Regions from separate parts of the Arthrobacter dokdonensis genome, predicted to be linked through region 3. Evidence: riboswitches for the same ligand, from Rfam matches in the RefSeq annotation. Region 3 holds a riboswitch; each other region holds the start of a gene.
The links. Region 3 has a riboswitch for S-adenosylmethionine ahead of DMB86_RS05670 (hypothetical protein). Riboswitches for the same ligand answer to the same signal wherever they lie in the genome.
Positions count from the first base shown of each region.

Region 1: linked by a shared signal. The riboswitch ahead of DMB86_RS07690 (bifunctional o-acetylhomoserine/o-acetylserine sulfhydrylase) and the one ahead of DMB86_RS05670 (hypothetical protein) in region 3 are both predicted to bind S-adenosylmethionine.
Region 2: linked by a shared signal. The riboswitch ahead of DMB86_RS01260 (DUF1737 domain-containing protein) and the one ahead of DMB86_RS05670 (hypothetical protein) in region 3 are both predicted to bind S-adenosylmethionine.

Region 1 covers NZ_CP029642.1:1,749,102-1,754,756, forward strand. Annotated here, with positions in the region: gene DMB86_RS07685 (Tex family protein) at 1-1,700, shown strand, start outside; SAM riboswitch class IV at 1,900-2,017, shown strand; gene DMB86_RS07690 (bifunctional o-acetylhomoserine/o-acetylserine sulfhydrylase) at 2,099-3,415, shown strand; gene metX (homoserine O-acetyltransferase MetX) at 3,529-4,623, shown strand; gene DMB86_RS07700 (hypothetical protein) at 4,682-5,170, opposite strand; gene DMB86_RS07705 (SGNH/GDSL hydrolase family protein) at 5,275-5,655, opposite strand, start outside.
Region 2 covers NZ_CP029642.1:271,233-276,887, forward strand. Annotated here, with positions in the region: gene pabB (aminodeoxychorismate synthase component I) at 1-1,089, shown strand, start outside; gene cls (cardiolipin synthase) at 1,121-2,596, opposite strand; gene DMB86_RS01255 (aminodeoxychorismate lyase) at 2,823-3,740, shown strand; SAM riboswitch class IV at 3,895-4,018, shown strand; gene DMB86_RS01260 (DUF1737 domain-containing protein) at 4,102-4,362, shown strand; gene DMB86_RS01265 (rhodanese-like domain-containing protein) at 4,359-4,751, shown strand; gene DMB86_RS01270 (O-succinylhomoserine sulfhydrylase) at 4,809-5,655, shown strand, end outside.
Region 3 covers NZ_CP029642.1:1,277,037-1,282,691, forward strand. Annotated here, with positions in the region: gene DMB86_RS05650 (IclR family transcriptional regulator) at 1-278, shown strand, start outside; gene DMB86_RS05655 (thiamine pyrophosphate-dependent dehydrogenase E1 component subunit alpha) at 490-1,512, shown strand; gene DMB86_RS05660 (alpha-ketoacid dehydrogenase subunit beta) at 1,509-2,570, shown strand; gene DMB86_RS05665 (biotin/lipoyl-containing protein) at 2,567-2,797, shown strand; gene DMB86_RS05670 (hypothetical protein) at 2,968-3,282, opposite strand; SAM riboswitch class IV at 3,296-3,407, opposite strand; gene DMB86_RS20510 (hypothetical protein) at 3,419-3,586, opposite strand; partial or broken gene DMB86_RS05675 (sodium:solute symporter family transporter) at 3,601-4,109, opposite strand; gene DMB86_RS05680 (cupin domain-containing protein) at 4,284-4,868, shown strand; gene DMB86_RS20515 (hypothetical protein) at 4,997-5,284, shown strand; gene DMB86_RS05690 (FAD:protein FMN transferase) at 5,286-5,655, shown strand, end outside.

The sequences.
Region 1 (5,655 bases), 470 kb from region 3:
AAAGCGCCGTGGCGCACTCCCTAGGCATTGCCGATGCCGGCCGGGCCGCCGACACCTGGCTCATGACCGGCGCCCGCCTGGCCTGGCGCACCCGCATCCTCACCCGCCTGTCCGTGGACCTGCGCGTGCGGATGTTCCAAAGCGCCGAGGAGGAATCGGTGCGCGTGTTTGCCGCCAACCTGCGCGACGTCCTGCTTGCCGCGCCCGCCGGCAACAGGGCCACGCTCGGCCTGGACCCGGGCCTGCGCACGGGCACCAAGGTGGCCGTGGTGGACGGCACCGGCAAGGTGGCCGCCACGGACACCATCTACCCGCACGCCCCGGCCAGGCGCTGGAACGAGGCCCTGGCCACGCTTGCTGCCCTGGTGGAAAAGCACCATGTGGAACTCATCGCCATCGGCAACGGCACGGCCAGCCGCGAAACCGACAAGCTCGCCGCCGAACTCCTCGCGGAACTCAAAAGGACCCATCCGGATCGCTTGGTCGCCAAGCTGGTGGTTTCCGAGGCCGGTGCGTCGGTCTATTCCGCCTCCGCCCTGGCCGGCGCCGAACTGCCCGGCATGGACGTCTCCCTGCGCGGCGCGGTCTCGATTGCCCGCCGCCTGCAAGACCCGCTCGCGGAACTGGTCAAGATCGATCCCAAGTCCATCGGCGTGGGCCAATACCAGCACGATCTCACCCCGGCCAAGCTGGAGCGCTCGTTGGACGCCGTGGTCGAGGACTGCGTCAACGCCGTCGGTGTGGACCTGAACACGGCGTCCCCGGCGCTGCTGGCCCGGGTGGCCGGTGTGGGGCCCCTGCTGAGCGAAAACATTGTGGCGCACCGCAACGAAAACGGCCCGTTCAGCAAGCGCCGCGAGTTGCTCAAGGTGGCCCGCCTGGGCCCCAAGGCCTACGAACAGTGTGCCGGCTTCCTGCGCATCACCGGGGGAGCGGAGCCGCTGGATGCCTCCAGCGTGCACCCCGAGGCGTACGGCGTGGCCCGCAGGATCCTGGCCGCCGTCGGTGCCGGGCCCGCGGAAATTTCCGGCGGCGTGGCGGCCGTGGCCGCCGTCGACCCCCAGGACTTCACGGACGGAACCTTCGGCCTGCCGACCGTGGCGGACATCGTCGCCGAGCTGCAAAAGCCGGGGCGCGACCCCCGCCCGCGCTTTGAAACCGCCACGTTCAGCGAGGGGATTGAGAAGATCACCGACTTGCGCCCGGGCATGATCCTGGAGGGCACCGTCTCCAACGTCGCCGCATTCGGCGCCTTCGTGGACATCGGCGTGCACCAGGACGGGCTGGTCCACGTCTCCGCCATGAGAAACACGTTCGTCTCCGACCCGCACACCGTGGTCAAGTCCGGCCAGGTCGTGCGCGTGAAGGTGCTGGACGTGGAGCCGGAACGCAAGCGCATCTCGCTCACCCTGCGCCTGGACGACGGGGCCAATGCCGCCGGCGCCAAGGCCGGAGCCAGAGCCGGGTCCACGACAAATGCTCCCGCGGACGACGCCGGCTCCCGAACACCGGCGCGTAACTCGCCGCGGGGCGGTGCCCAGGGGGCGCGCCAGGCCCGGCAGGGGCGGCAGGGCCGGCCGGTGGATGGATCCGGCCAGACCCGATCTCCGTCGACCGGCCAGGCCCGGCCGGCGGCACCGGCGGCGGACACCGCCATGGCAGAGGCTCTGCGCCGGGCCGGACTGGGCAAGCGCGGGTAGGGCGGGACAGCGCAGGGTCCGCTCCGCCGCGGCACTCCTCCGACGTGGGACGCCAAGGACAGGATGCTGCAGGTGGTCGGCACGGCACTTGTTCGGCCCTGCCCAGTTTTCGGCGCCAATGTCCAGCACATGTTCGGCCAGGGTCATAAAGCCGTCACAATGTTGCGGCGCGGCGGAGCGCTCTCGCACACTGGTAACAGGTCATGAGTGCCAGCGACAAGCCCCGGCTCGCTGGCCGGCAACCCTCCTTACCGCGGCGGGGTGCCCCGGGTGAAGACCTGGCGCTGGGCCAACCGGGCTCGGTGCAAGCGCGGGCCGCAACTTCCCCTCCCGCCCCCTGCGTCCCCGGACGCCGGGGCGCGGGACGTGGACGGCCTCTAGTGTGTAAGGAGCTCGAAGTGAGCAACGCTTGGTCATTTGAAACCCGTCAGATCCACGCCGGCCAGCAGCCGGATGCCGCCACCGGCGCCCGGGCGCTGCCGATCTACCAGACGACGTCGTTCGTGTTCCCCTCGACGGAAAGCGCCGCCGCACGGTTCGCGCTCACCGAACTGGAGCCCATCTACACGCGCATCGGCAACCCCACCGCCGACGCCGTCGAACAGCGCGTCGCCAGCCTGGAAGGCGGGGTGGGGGCCCTGCTCCTTGCTTCCGGGCAGGCCGCCACCACGTTCGCCATCCTCAACCTGGCGGAGGCCGGGGACCACATTGTGTCCAGCCCCAGTATCTACGGCGGCACGTTCAACCTGCTGGCCCACACGCTGAAGAAGCTCGGCATCGAGGTCACGTTTGTCTCCGATCCGGACAACCTGGATGAATGGCGCTCCTCGGTCCGGCCCAACACGAAGGCGTTCTTCGGCGAGACGGTCTCGAACCCGCGCCAGGACGTGCTGGACCTGGAAAACATCAGCGCCATCGCCCACGACGCCGGCGTGCCGCTGATCGTGGACAACACCCTGGCCACGCCGTACCTGATCCGCCCGCTGGAATGGGGCGCGGACATCGTGATCCATTCCGCCACCAAGTACCTGGGCGGGCACGGCAACGCCATCGGCGGCATCATCGTCGACGGCGGCAGGTTCGACTTCGCCGCCAGCCCGGACAGGTTCCCGGGATTCAACACTCCGGATGAGAGCTACAACGGCCTGGTCTACGCCCGCGACCTCGGCGTGGGCAGCGCCCTCGGCGCCAACCTGGCCTACATCCTCAAGGCCCGCGTGCAACTGCTGCGCGACCTCGGCTCCGCCATCTCCCCCTTCAACGCCTTCCTCATCGCGCAGGGCATCGAGACGCTGAGCCTGCGGGTGGAACGCCACGTCGCCAACGCCGTCAAGGTGGCCAATTGGCTTGAAGCCAATGAGAACGTCGACGCCGTGGCCTACGCCGGCATCCCGTCCAGCCCATGGTTTGAGCGCGGCCGCAAGTACGGCCCGAACGGGACGGGCGCCATCGTCTCCTTCGACATCAAGGGCGGGCTCGAGGCCGGGCGGCGTTTCGTGGACGGCCTGGAGCTGCACTCGCACGTGGCCAACCTGGGCGACGTCCGCTCCCTGGTGATCCATCCGGCGTCAACCACGCACGCCCAGCTGAGCGAAGAGCAGCGGCTGGCCGCCGGCGTCCGCCCCGGCCTGGTACGCCTGTCCGTGGGCCTGGAAGGCGTCGAGGACATCATTGCCGATCTCGAAGCCGGGTTCCGGGCAGCAAAATCAGCGTGAGTGCCGCGGACAGGACGGCGGCGGAGGATACCGTGTTCACCCCAGGCACCGACCCCGACACGTCCAACCCCGGCGGCAGCCCCTGGTCCGGCGCCGTCGGGCAGGGCGGCGGCGTGCTGCGCTCGGTGAACATTGGCGCGCTGGCGCTGGAGGCCGGGGGCGGACTGCCGTCCGTGACGGTGGCCTACGAATCCTGGGGGACGTTGGATGAAGACGGCAGCAACGCCGTCCTCATCCAGCACGCACTCACGGGCAGCACCCATGTCAGCCGCGGGGAGTCCGAGGAGGACGGCTGGTGGGAAGGTTTGGTCGGCCCCGGTGAAGTCATCGACACCGACAGGTACTTCGTGGTGGCCGCGAACATGCTCGGCGGCTGCTACGGGACCACCGGCCCCTCCAGCATTGCCGAGGACGGCGCGCCCTACGGCTCACGTTTCCCCTTCGTCACCATCCGCGACTCCGTCCACGCGGAGGCACGCCTGGCTGACGCGCTGGGGGTCACGTCCTGGCACGCCGTCATCGGTGGTTCGATGGGCGGCGCCCGCGCCCTCGAATGGGCGGTGACGTACCCCGAACGCGTGCGGCGCTGTGCCGTGGTGGCGGCCTGCGCCGCCAGCACGGCCGAGCAGATCGCCTTTGCCCAGGCCCAGGTGCTCGCCATCCGCCAGGACCCGCACTTTGCCGGCGGGGACTACTACGACGGCGCGGCCCCCACCCTGGGCTTGGGTCTGGCACGGCGGATCGCCCACATCACGTACCGGTCCGAGGCCGAGATGGGCGCCCGTTTTGGCCGCTTTGCGCAACCCGGTGAGGACCCGCTGGGCCACGCCCGGCTGCGTCCCGCCGTCGGGGGCGGCGCGGGCCGCTACCAGGTGGAAGGCTATTTGGACCACCAGGCGCAGAAGCTGGTCACCCGCTTCGACGCCAACAGCTACGTGGCCATCACCGAAGCCCTCATGAGCCACGACGTCGCGCGGGGGCGCGGCACACTGCCTGAGGCACTGGCCCGCACCGAGGGCGTGGAATTTCTGGTGGCCGCCGTCAACAGCGACCGCCTCTACTTCCCGGCGCAGTCGGATGAATTGGCCGAAGCCCTCCCCGGGCGCGTCGTGGTCCGCCGCATCGACTCCGCCATTGGCCACGACGGCTTCCTGACCGAAGTGGCCGCCGTCGGCGATCTGCTCCGGGAATCGTTCTTCACGGATTAAGCCCCAAAAAACCGGGTCCCGTTCCGCCTGCCGGCGATCGCTTCCCCGACAGTTGAAGCTAGAAGTTCTTGAAGATCGCCTCGCGGTGGGCGGCGTACTGCTCCGCCGTGACCTGGCCGGCGCGGCGTGCGGCGTCGAGCGCATCAAGCTGGCGTTTGAGTTCGGCCTCGGCCTTCATGCGCTCGTTGGCAAACCCGATGGTCTGGTGGCCCTGGACGGCGTCGTAACTTTTCATCGGCACACCGTTGAGCAGCGTGCCGCCGTACGGGATGGCCGGGGACTGCTGCACCGTGCCCGGCGTTGCCTGGTGCACGGACTGCGGCCCGCCGGGCTGCGAGTAGCCCGGGCTGCCCGGCCTGCCGGACCGGGGCGTCGTGGCGTAGGGCGAGGCGCTCCGTGCCCGCTTGCGGCGGGACGCCGCCCGGGCGAAGTTGGCGACCAGGACCACGGCAAAGAACACCAGAATGAACCACGGGGGCAGCGCGCCGGAACCGGAAGATGACGCGGCAACAGCTCCTGTCGCTGCAGGGTCGAGCATGGTCAGCACAACACACCTCTTCAGGCTTCAGTGGCGCGGATTCCGCACCTTCCCTCATCTTAGTCTGCCTGACATCATGTGGCGCGGTGCTTCACGGGGGAACGGGGCCGCCTTCAGCCCCGCATCTGGCCCCCTGATCCGGGCAGGGCCGAGCCGATGCCCGGCCCAAACACCGGGCCGGGGGTGGGCCGCTTGGCGGACATGCCGTCGCCGGACGATCTGTGGCGCAGCCGTCGCAGGACCCACGGCATGAGGAACTCGCGTGCCCACACGAGGTCCTCAGCCCGAGCGGCCTGCCACCTCTGCGGCGCCAGCGGCGTGGGCACCTGGGGGAGCAGCTCGTGCGGGACGTTCAAGGTGTTCAGCGCCATGATGGTGATGTTGTGGTGGCCCAGCGGCGAAAAATGAAGCCTGTCCGCGGACCACATCTGCGGGTCCTTCAGTTCGCGCATGGACCACATGTCCGCCACGACCGCGTCATGGCGGGAGGCGAT
Region 2 (5,655 bases), 1.0 Mb from region 3:
ACCGGCGCCCCGGCCCCGTCCACCCCGCCCCCGCCGCCCACGGCCGCGCTGCTGTTCGCGGGCCGGGCCGTCGTCGTCGACCATCAGGAAAAATGCCTGTTCCTGCTCACCTTGGCCGAAGCCAACCACCCGGCCTCCGCGGACGAGGCCGCCCTGTGGGTCCAGGACGTCCGCGCCGCCGTCGCCGCGCTGCCCCGGGAAAATCAGGATCCGCCGGGACAGCCCGTGCCCGCCCCGGCCTTCACGCTGCGCGACGGGGAGCCGCGGTACAAGGCCATGATCGCGGCGAGCCGCAACGAAATCCGCGAGGGCAATTCCTATGAGATCTGCCTGACCACGCAGCTCGAGGCGCACTCACCGTCCGGGCTGGACGCCTGGGACTGCTACCGTGCCCTGCGCCGGCGCAGCCCCGCGCCGTTCGCAGCGTTCCTCCGCTTCGGCGGCACGGCGGTGTGCAGCACCTCCCCGGAGCGGTTCCTGCGCATTGACGCGGCCGGGTTGATGCGCGCGGAGCCGATCAAGGGCACCCGGCGCCGGGACCCGGATCCCGCCGTCGACGCCGCACTCAAGGCCGACCTGGCCATCTCGGTCAAGGACCGGGCCGAGAACGTGATGATCGTGGACCTGCTGCGCAACGACCTTTCCCACAGCGCGGTGCCGGGCACCGTGACCGTGCCGCGGCTGTGCGAGATTGAAAGTTACGCCACCGTCCATCAGCTGGTCAGCACCATCGAGGCGCAGCTGGCGCCGGGCAGTTCACGCGCCGAGGCCCTGGCCGCCGCCTTCCCCGCCGGCTCCATGACGGGCGCACCCAAAATCAGCACCATGGCCATCCTCGACGGGTTGGAGGCCGGCCCGCGCGGCATCTACTCCGGCGGCATCGGCTACTTTTCACTCAACGCCGCCATGGACCTGTCCGTGACCATCCGGACCCTTGTCCTCCAAGACACGGCCGACGCCGGCACGCACCTTTCGCTGGGCGTCGGCGGCGCCATCACGGCCGACTCCGACGACGAGGCCGAGTGGCAGGAGATCCAGGCGAAGGCCTACGGCGTGCTGTCGACGCTGGGAGCCGGGTTCCCGGGCTGACCGGCCGGTCCCCCGGCAGGAGCGGCGGAACCTATTGCAGCGTGGCCGTCAGGCGGGCCACGTTGTCCACGTAGCGGGCCAGCATGGGCCGGGCGACCCAGTCGTGCAGGTGAAGTTCGCGGGACACCTTCCGGTACTGTTCCTCCACGGCATGCATCGCCTGCACCACGTCCTGGTCGATCATCATGACGGACACTTCCAGGTTCAGGGAGAAGCTGCGCATGTCCATGTTGGAGGAGCCGATCACGGCCACGTCCGCATCGACCGTGAAGTGCTTGGCGTGCAGCACCAGCGGCTTGGGGTAGAGGAAGATCTTCACGCCTGCCTTCATCAGTGCCTCGTAGTAGGAGCGCTGGGCGTGGTGGACCAGGAACTGGTCACCCTTCTCCGAGACAAACAGTTCCACGCGCACCCCGCGCTGGGCCGCCGTCGTGATCGCATAGAGCAGGGAGTCGTCGGGAACGAAGTACGGGCTGGAGATGGTGATGCGTTCCTCCGCCGAATACAGCAGGGTGTTGAACAGCCGCAGGTTGTTTTCCGTGACAAATCCGGGTCCGCTGGGCACCACCTGGCAGAGCACGCCGCCGTCGAACGAGTCCCAGTGGTGGGTGGCGAGCTGGGACTCCAGGTTTTCCTCGGTCTCGCTGGACCAGTCCGTGGCGAACATGACATTGAGCGTGCCCACAATCGGCCCCTCGAGCCGCGCCATGAGCTCAACCCATTTGCGCCCCACCTTGGCGTTGGCCTTCCTGCGGTAGGACGGCTCAATCACGTTTTGCGAGCCGGTGAAGCCGACGCGGCCGTCCACCACCAGGATCTTGCGGTGGTTGCGCAGGTCCGGGCGGCGCCACTGGCCCTTGACAGGCAGCAGCGGCAGCATGCGGCGCCACTGGATTTCGCTGGCCTTCAGCCTCCGGATCATGCCCCGGTAGCCGGGCACCCGCAGCGAACCGATGTGGTCAAAGAGCACCCGGACCCTGACGCCGCGTGCGGCCGCGGCCTCGAGTTCGTGAAACAGCCGGTCGGTGGAGGCGTCGGAACTCATGATGTAAAATTCGGCATTGACGTATTCCCGGGCCTCGTTGACGGCCACGGCCATGGCGTCCAGCGACTCCTGGTAGCCCTTGACCAGTTCCACCGAATTGGCGCCGAGGGCCGGAAAAAAGCCCAGGTTCCGGTTCAGCTCCACGGCCTGGTTGATCCAGGACGGACCGTCGTACGGAGTCACCTGCCCGGCGATCTCCCGTGTTCCTTCAACGACGCGGCGGTTGACGGCCTCCTGCATTTCCCGGCGGCGGCGCGACAGCCGGAAGTTGCCGAACATAAGGAACAGGATCAGGCCAATGTACGGCAGAAAGAAGATGCACAGCAGCCAGGCCATGGCAGTGGTGGGGCGGCGGTTGCCGGGAATGATGCCGAGCACGGCAATGCGGATGCACATGTCCGCCAGCAGCAGCAGGGCCGAGAGCCATGCGGGTCCGTTGGGCAGGCTGAACGCTGTCCAGATCAAGCGGTGCCTCCTCAGGTGGCGCCATGTGCGCGTCAAGTGACCTTACTTAGCCTACCGGCTGGCATGGCCAACGCCGGGGGCGGAAAATTCACCGTTGCCCCGGACAAACGCAGACGGATCGCCGGGCCTGACGGGCATTGCCCGCTCCTTCACCTTCGACCGGTACCGGTGGCGCCGCGCTAGACCCGACGGACGCCCAAAGCACGGGCACTAAGCTCGATCCATGACTGTTTTGGTGTTTTTGGACCCCGCACACCCGTCCGGCCGCCTCGTCGACGCCGGCGTTCCGGCCCTCCTGGCCACCGACCAGGGCGTCACCCGCGGCGACGGCATTTTTGAAACCCTGCTGGCCGTCAACGGCGAACCCCGCAAGGTGCAGGCCCACCTGCACCGGCTGGCCACCTCCGCACAGTCGATGGGGCTGGAGGTCCCCGAAGCCGCCGTCTGGCTACGGGCCATCGCGACGGCGGTCGCGGCCTTCTCCGAGGCCTCTCCCCAGGTCCCGGACGAGCACGGCAACACCAACGTTGTCATCAAGCTCATCGCCACCCGCGGGCCCGAGGGCGCGGACACCCCCACCGCCTGGGTGCAGGCCACCGCCGTTTCCCCGGCACTGGCCGAACAGCGCGCCCGGGGCCTGGACGTGATCCTGCTGGACCGCGGCTATGACAGCACCGTGGCGCACCGGGCGCCGTGGCTGCTGCTGGGGGCCAAGACGCTTTCCTACGCCGTTAACATGGCGGCCCTGCGCCACGCCCACGCCCAGGGCGCGGATGACGTGATCTTCACCAGCAGCGACGGACACGTGCTGGAGGGGCCGACGTCGTCCGTCCTCCTGGCCCACGTGACGGACGACGGCGGCGCTCCCGTCAAGCGGCTCATCACCCCCAACCTGGACAGCGGCATTTTGCCCGGCACCACCCAGGGCGCCCTGTTTGCCGCGGCGAGGGAAGCCGGCTGGGAGCTGGGCTACGGCCCCCTGGTGCCGGCGGACCTGCTGGACGCCGATGCCGTCTGGCTCGTGTCCAGCATCAGGCTGCTCGCGCCGGTCAACAGCATCGATGGCACGGAGATTGGCGCCTCGGACGTCCGCGCGCGGCTGACTGCCGAACTCAGCGCGCTGCTGGCCCGCACGCCCTAGGCTACAGGCGCACGGCCGGGCGGAGGGGGCGGGCGCACGGCCGGGCGGACGGGGCTGCCCCTGCCGGCCGTCCTTTTGCTGGAAAAGTCATGCAGCGCCACATTTCCCCGGCCCCATGGGCCGTGCCCGCCAGCCATGTGTTACTTTTCTTGTGAGTAACGAGTGCCAGCGCCAAGCCCTGACTTGCTGGACGGCAACCCTCTGTGTCGGCGGGGTGCCTCAGGTGACTACTCGGCAAACCCTGCCAAACCAACGGCTGCGGCTTGCAAGCGCGAACTGCCCCGCGGTGTGCCGGTTGCCACGGCCCCTCCACCGCCCGGTACCCGCTTGCAGCGGCCGCCGCCTGCACTGAGGAGTACACATGAGCGTTGAAGAAGCCCCGCTGCCCTACCGGCTGATCACCGGCCCGGACGACAGCTCGTTTTGTGAGCGGATCTCCGCCGCGCTGGCGGAAGGCTACATCCTGCACGGCGGCCCCGCCGTGACGTTCAACGGCACGTCCGTGATCTGTGCCCAGGCCGTCATCCTCCCGCACGCCGTGGCCTCCTCGGACGCCGCCGTCGCCCACGCCGTCTCACGGCTGGAAGACCCCGAAGAGTTCGACGGCGAGGGCATCGCGTGAGCTACGCCGGCGATGTGGCGCCCGCCCAGGCCTGGGCCAAGGTGGCCGCCGGCGCCGTTTTGGTGGACGTGCGCACCGACGGCGAATGGGCCCACATTGGCGTGCCGGACGTCTCCGCCCTGGACGCGGAGGCCGTCTTCATCCAGTGGAACCTTGCCTCGGGCGAGCCGAACCCTGCCTTTGTGTCCGAGCTGCGGGCAGCCGTGCCCACCGACCGGGAACTGGTGGTGCTGTGCCGTTCCGGAGCCCGGTCCGTTGCCGCCGCGCAGGCCGCCACTGCCGCCGGATACACGGCGTTCAATGTGCTCGAGGGCTTTGAGGGCGTGCCCGACGGCTACGGCGACCGCGTCGTCAACGGCTGGAAGAACCGCAGCCTGCCCTGGAAGTAGGCACGTCCCACGCCGGTGACCCCGGCACCACCTGCCAAAGCTAAGGAACACACGCACTTGAGTAACTTTAACGACCACGCCGCCAGCTGGGCGGAAGACACCCAGGCGGTCCGCGGCGGGCTGGACCGGACCAACTTCCAGGAGACCTCCGAGGCCCTCTTCCTGAACTCCGGCTTCGTCTACGAATCCGCCGAGCACGCCGAGCAGTCGTTCACCGGCGAGGTGGACCGCTTCGTGTATTCGCGCTACGGCAACCCGTCCGTGGCCACGTTCCAGGAGCGGCTGCGCCTGCTTGAGGGCAAGGAGGCGTGCTTTGCGACGGCGTCCGGCATGTCCGCCGTCTTCACGGCCCTGGGTGCCCTGCTGGGGGCCGGTGACCGCGTGGTGGCCTCGCGCTCCCTGTTTGGCTCCTGCTTTGTGATCCTGAACGAGCTGCTCCCCCGCTGGGGCGTGGAGACCGTGTTTGTGGACGGACCGGACCTGGACCAGTGGCGGTCGGCTTTGTCCGTGCCGACCACCGCCGTGTTCTTTGAGTCGCCGTCGAACCCGATGCAGGAAATTGTGGACATCGCCGCCGTCTGCGAACTGGCCCACGCCGCCGGCGCCAAAGTGGTCGCGGACAACGTCTTCGCCACGCCCCTGCTCCAGCGCTGCGGCGACTTTGGCGCGGACATCGTGGTGTACTCGGGCACCAAGCACATTGACGGGCAGGGCCGCGTGTTGGGCGGCGCCATCCTGGGCACCAAGGAGTTCATTGACGGGCCCGTGAAGAACCTGATGCGGCACACCGGCCCGGCACTGTCCGCGTTCAACGCGTGGGTGCTGACCAAGGGGCTGGAAACCATGGGCCTGCGCGTGAATGCGTCGTGCGCCAGCGCCCTGGCCCTGGGCGAGTTCCTGGAGG
Region 3 (5,655 bases):
ACCCGCTGGCCGGGCTCACGCCACACACCGTCACCTCGCCGCGGGAGTTCCTCCACCTGCTCGACGGCGGAGCGACCGCCATGCGCGACGAGCAGGAATATGCGCTGGGGTTCACCTGCCTGGCGGTCCCCGTCGCGGCGTCCACGTGGGCCGGGGCGCTGGCCATCTCCCGGCCGGTCGGGGCAGTGCGGGCCGGCACGGACCCCACCCGGGCGCTGGAACGGGCGGCCGCCCGGCTGGAACTGCTCCTGGCCACGGGCGGGACGCCCGGAGGCTGACGGACGGACTGTGCTGACGGACGGACTGTTCCGAGGCGAAGGCCCGGAGTTGTCAAGGGCGTTGTTTTCATCCCCTGAAATCCGTGCGGTGTCCGCCCCGCGGCGCCCTGCCTAGGCTCATTGTTAATGGGCATGCGGGCCGTTGGATGAGTGCGCGCACAGTGCGGCGCACCGTCGCCGGAGGCATCGCATCTGGTGGCAAGGAGAGACGATGACCGTGCAATCAACCGAGGTTGCAAGCGGCCTCACCACTGAAGGGCGGCAGGAACTGCTGCGCCGGATGATCCTCATGAGGACGTTTGAGGAAGCGGTCCTGCGTGACTACCACGCGGACAAGAGCCCGGGCTTTGACATCGGTGCGGGCCTGATCCCGGGGGAGATGCACCTCTCCGCCGGGCAGGAACCCGTGGCGGCGGGCGTGTGCGCGCACCTGGAGACCCGGGATGCACTGACGGCCACGCACCGCCCGCACCACCTGGCCATCGGGAAGGGAATGAACCTGCGCTCGCTGGCGGGGGAGATCTTCGGCCGGGAAACGGGGCTGGGCCACGGACGTGGCGGGCACATGCACCTCTTCGACCCCGCCACGCACTTCTCCTGCTCGGGCATCGTGGCCGAGGGCTTCCCCTCCGCGCTCGGCCAGGCGTTCGCGTTCCAGCGTGCCGGCAGCCGGAACGTCGCGGTCGCGGTCGCCGGCGAGGGCGCCGCCAACGCAGGCCCGTTCCACGAGTCCCTGAACCTGGCAGCGCTGTGGAAGCTGCCCGTCGTGTTCGTCATCGAGGACAACGACTGGGGCATTTCCGTGGCACGGGCGGCGTCCACGTCCGTGCCGTCGAACGCGGTCCGCGCCGTCGGCTACGGCATACCCGGGCTCCGCGTGGAGGACAACGACGTCGAGGCCGTGCACGCCGCGGCCGGGGCCGCCGTCGCCCGCGCCCGCGCAGGCCAGGGGCCCAGCCTCATCGAGGTGCACACGCTGCGCCTGTGGGGCCACTTCGAGGGCGACGCCCAGGGCTACCGGCCCGAACTTGCCCAGGTGCCGGACCGCGACCCCATCCCCGCCTACGAAAAGCGCCTGCGCGACGCCGGCGCCCTCGGCGATGAAGAGCTGGAGGAGATGAAGGCGAGCGCACTGACCCAGGTGGCGGACGCCGTCGAGCATGCCAAGGCGGCGCCAACGCCCAACCCGGACGAGGCCCGCAAGTACGTCTTTGTGGAAGGGAGAATCTCATGAGCCAGGCAACTGCGGCGGCCGCGCACCGGCCGCTGCCCCGGGAACCCGAACCGGGCACGCGGCGGCTGAACACGGCCAAGGCCATCCAGGAGGCCATCGCCTCGCAGATGGCGGCGGACCCGTCGGTGTTTGTCATGGGCGAGGACGTGGGCGCGTACGGCGGCATCTTCTCCTCCACCACGGGGCTGCTGGAGCGGTTCGGCCCGGAGCGCGTCCTGGACACCCCGATCTCGGAGTCGGCGTTCATCGGGCTGGGCATCGGCGCGGCGGTGGAGGGCATGCGGCCCGTCGTGGAGCTCATGTTCGTGGACTTCTTTGGCGTGTGCATGGACCAGATCTACAACCACATGGCCAAGATCCACTACGAGTCCGGCGGCCACGTCCGCGTGCCCATGGTGCTCATGACGGCCGTGGGCGGCGGCTATTCGGACGGCGCCCAGCACTCGCAGACGCTGTGGGGGACGTTTGCGCACCTGCCCGGCATGAAGGTGGTGGTCCCGTCCAACCCGTACGACGCCAAGGGGCTCATGACGGCGGCGATCCGCTCCGATGACCCGGTCGTGTACATGTTCCACAAGGGCGTCATGGGGCTGGCCTGGATGGCCAAGAACCAGCGCTCGATCGGCGCCGTGCCGGAGGGGGACTACGTGGTGCCGATCGGCAAGGCCAGGGTGGCCCGCGAAGGCGCCGACGTGAGCATTGTGACGCTGTCACTGTCCGTGCACCACAGCTTGGACGTGGCCGAGAAGCTGGCGCCGGAGGGCATCAGCGTGGAGGTGCTGGACCTGCGCTCGCTTGTCCCGCTGGACCGGGGTGCCGTGATTGCGACGGCAGCCAAGACCGGACGGGTCATCGTGGTGGATGAGGACTACCGCTCGTTCGGGCTCTCCGGGGAGATCGCGGCCACCATCACCGAGCACGACCCGTCGCTGCTGAAGTCGTTCAGCCGCGTGTGCGTGCCGGACGTTCCCATTCCGTACGCCCGGGAACTGGAATATGCTGTGTTGCCAACGTCCGCGCGCATCGAGGCCGCGGTGAGAAAGGCGGTGGCCGCGTGACTGATGTCCTGTTTCCGATGATGACCGGCGACGCGTCCGAGCCCGGCGTGGTGTCCACCTGGTACGTGGCCGACGGCGACCCCGTCAAGGACAGGCACCTGCTCGCCGAGGTGTCCATCGACAAGGTCGACGCCGAAATCTACGCGCCCCTGGCCGGCACCGTCCGGCTCCGGGTCCAGGAGGGCGACGAGGTGGCCCAGGGTGCCGTGATCGCCGTCATCGAATGAGGATCTTCACCGCATGTGGGCCGGTCCGGTGATTACCGGACCGGCCTCGCGCCAGACACGGATTGGCCGGTCGGCCGGCGCGGAGTCTACTTTAAGGACCCGCCAGGGCACGGCTTCGAGCTGATCACCCGGCCGTATTTCCAGACGCCAGCGACTGGTGGCCGAGCCAGCTAGTGTGCCGCGAGGCGGAAGCCGAGGCGCCGGCCCGCCCGCACACCCGTCTGTGCGACGGTCACCACCAGGGTGCCGATTTCGGGGATCCACTGGGCCGGCCGGACGGCCTCCGTGAGAGCGTTGACCAGTTCGGCCGGTTCGGCGGACCAGTATTGGCGGTGCCCGCCCGGGGTGAAAAACGTGACGGATCCGAGGTTGATGTCCACGGCGGGCAGGACGGGGATGCCTTCGGGGCGCTTGGCCTGCTGTGTGCGGACGGTGCGGTTGGCCTGCTGTGTGCGGACGGGGCGGTTGACGGCAGTAATGGTCATGTCATGGCCTTTGCGTGTGCTCTTGCCCGCACCGGTTGGCGTCGGGCCGCTTCCTCATCCGAACCACCCTGTGAACATGGGGTTGGTGCGCGGCCAGTCGGAGCTTGGCGCCGCATCTCTTGAAGCTGGCACCACTCTACCGCCAAAAAGTACGACGGCGGGTGGCGGCGTAATAAATTACGTCACCACCCGCCCCACTTCCAACTCCCCACGCCCAGGCCAGACCGCCGATGATGGCCACGGGCAGCCCGCCCACCAGGATGTCGTAGGCGATGGTCAGCGCGAAGACCACGTCGCTGACCACGATGGAGATCAGCTGGCGGTGAACACGCGCTGCCAGATGTCCTGGCCGATCAGCAGGCCCAGGGTGTAGATGGCAAGGTAGGTGATGATGGTCTGCGGGCCGATCCCGTTCCATTGGAAGAAGCTGGCTCCACCCGGAACTGGATGCCGGACAGGCCGCCGACGGCCTTCCACGCGAACGGGAGCATGAGCAGGAAGACGCCCACGGTCTTGATGACGAACTGCACCTGGTCGGCGAGCGTGATGGACCACATGCCGCCGATGGTTGAGTAGACCAGCACGATGGCGCCGCCCACCGCAATGGCGAGCCACCGGTCCCAGCCGGACAGGACCACAAAAATTGTGGCATGGGCGCCCGAAGAGGTGGCCGAGATCAGGACAGTCTAGGCCAGCATGACGATGCCGGACATCGTGGTGGTTTTCTGGCCGTACCGCAGGCTGAGCATCTGGGAAACGGTGTAGATCTTCAGGCGCAGGATGGTGCCGGCGAAGAGGAGGCTCAGCAGCAGCATGCCTATGGCAACGTTAAAGGTCATGAAGGTGCTCCAGAGTGGCTGCGGATCCGCGAAATAAAATTGCCCAAGAGGCAACATCCGTTGTCCATTAGGCTAAACTGTGATGGACGCGACAGTCAAAGTGACCCTGCCCGTGGGAGGGCCACGGTGGGTGCGCGTAGCCCGGACCCCTTAGGAGCACACATGAAGGCACTGCCCGTTGAACCCAGCTCTGCCCCGGTGGCCATCGGCTCACGGATCCGTGCCGCCCGTCAGTCACAGCGGCTCACGATTGAGCATGTGGCCGACGCGACCGGGCTGACCAAGGGGTTCCTGAGCCGCGTGGAGCGTGACCTCACCTCTCCCAGTGTCGCGTCCCTCGTGACACTGTGCCAAGTCCTGTCCATTTCCATCGGCGAGCTTTTTGCCGCCCCCGAGACGCACCTGACGCGCCGCGGTGAGGGCCCGCGCATCTCGCTGGGGGGCGAGGGCATCGTGGAACGGCTGCTCACCGCCCGCTCGGAGCGCCGCCTGCAAATCCTTGGCACCACCATCGAACCGTTTGGCCGCGGCGAATCCGAGCTGTACGCCGTCGACTGTGACGTTGACGTGCTGCACATCGTCAGCGGCGAGCTGACGCTGATCATGACCCAGGAATCGTACGACCTGCAGGCCGGGGACACGCTCTCCTTCCCCGGCCGGGAGCCGCATTCCTGGGAGAACCGCTCCGCCGCCCCCGTGGAGGCCCTGTTCATCCTGGTCCCCGCCGCCTCCGGATCGGGCTACTGACGCCCACGAGCCGCCAAGCGGATACCTAAGTTCCCACCGGCCCGTTCACGGCAAATTCAAAGCCAGCACGTTGATCCTTGAAGACAGGACACAACGCCAAACTTGGACTTTGAGAGCGAGGGCCCGTCATGGCACGAACAGCCGACGGCAGGAAAATCGCCCAGACGGTCACGTCCGTGGTGGCCATGGGCGCACTGGGGACGGCGGCACTGGGCAGCGTTGCATTGGATGGCACCATCAACGCCGCCAACGCAGCCAAGGCCGCAACGACCCAAAACAGCGGCACCACGACGCCGGACCCGTCCTCGGACTCAGGTTCCTCACCGGACTCCGGCTCACAGTCCGGCTCCTCCTCCGGCACCCAGCTGCTGCCCGGCAACGGAAGCGCCAGCCACTCCCGGTCGGCGGGATCCTGACGTGGCGCCGGATGACGCCACGGCCCGCCGGTCCTGGCAGGTGTGGGGACTGTCCGCCTCGGTGGTGGTGACCGATCCCGGGCAGGCCGATGCCGCGGCCAGGCTGGCACAAGGGATGCTCGACGCCGTCGACCTCGCCTGCAGCCGCTTCCGCACGGACTCGGAACTGGCGGTGCGGCGCGGGGACCTGGTGCACGGCGCCACCGTGTCTCCGCTGCTGGCCACCCTGATGGAGTCAGCCTTGGCGGCGGCCCGGTGGACGGGCGGCGCCGTGGACCCCACCCTGGGCGGGGACCTCATTTCCCTCGGCTACGACGCGGATTTTGCTTCCCTCCCCGGGCCCGGAAGGAACGACGGCGCCCGGTCGGCCG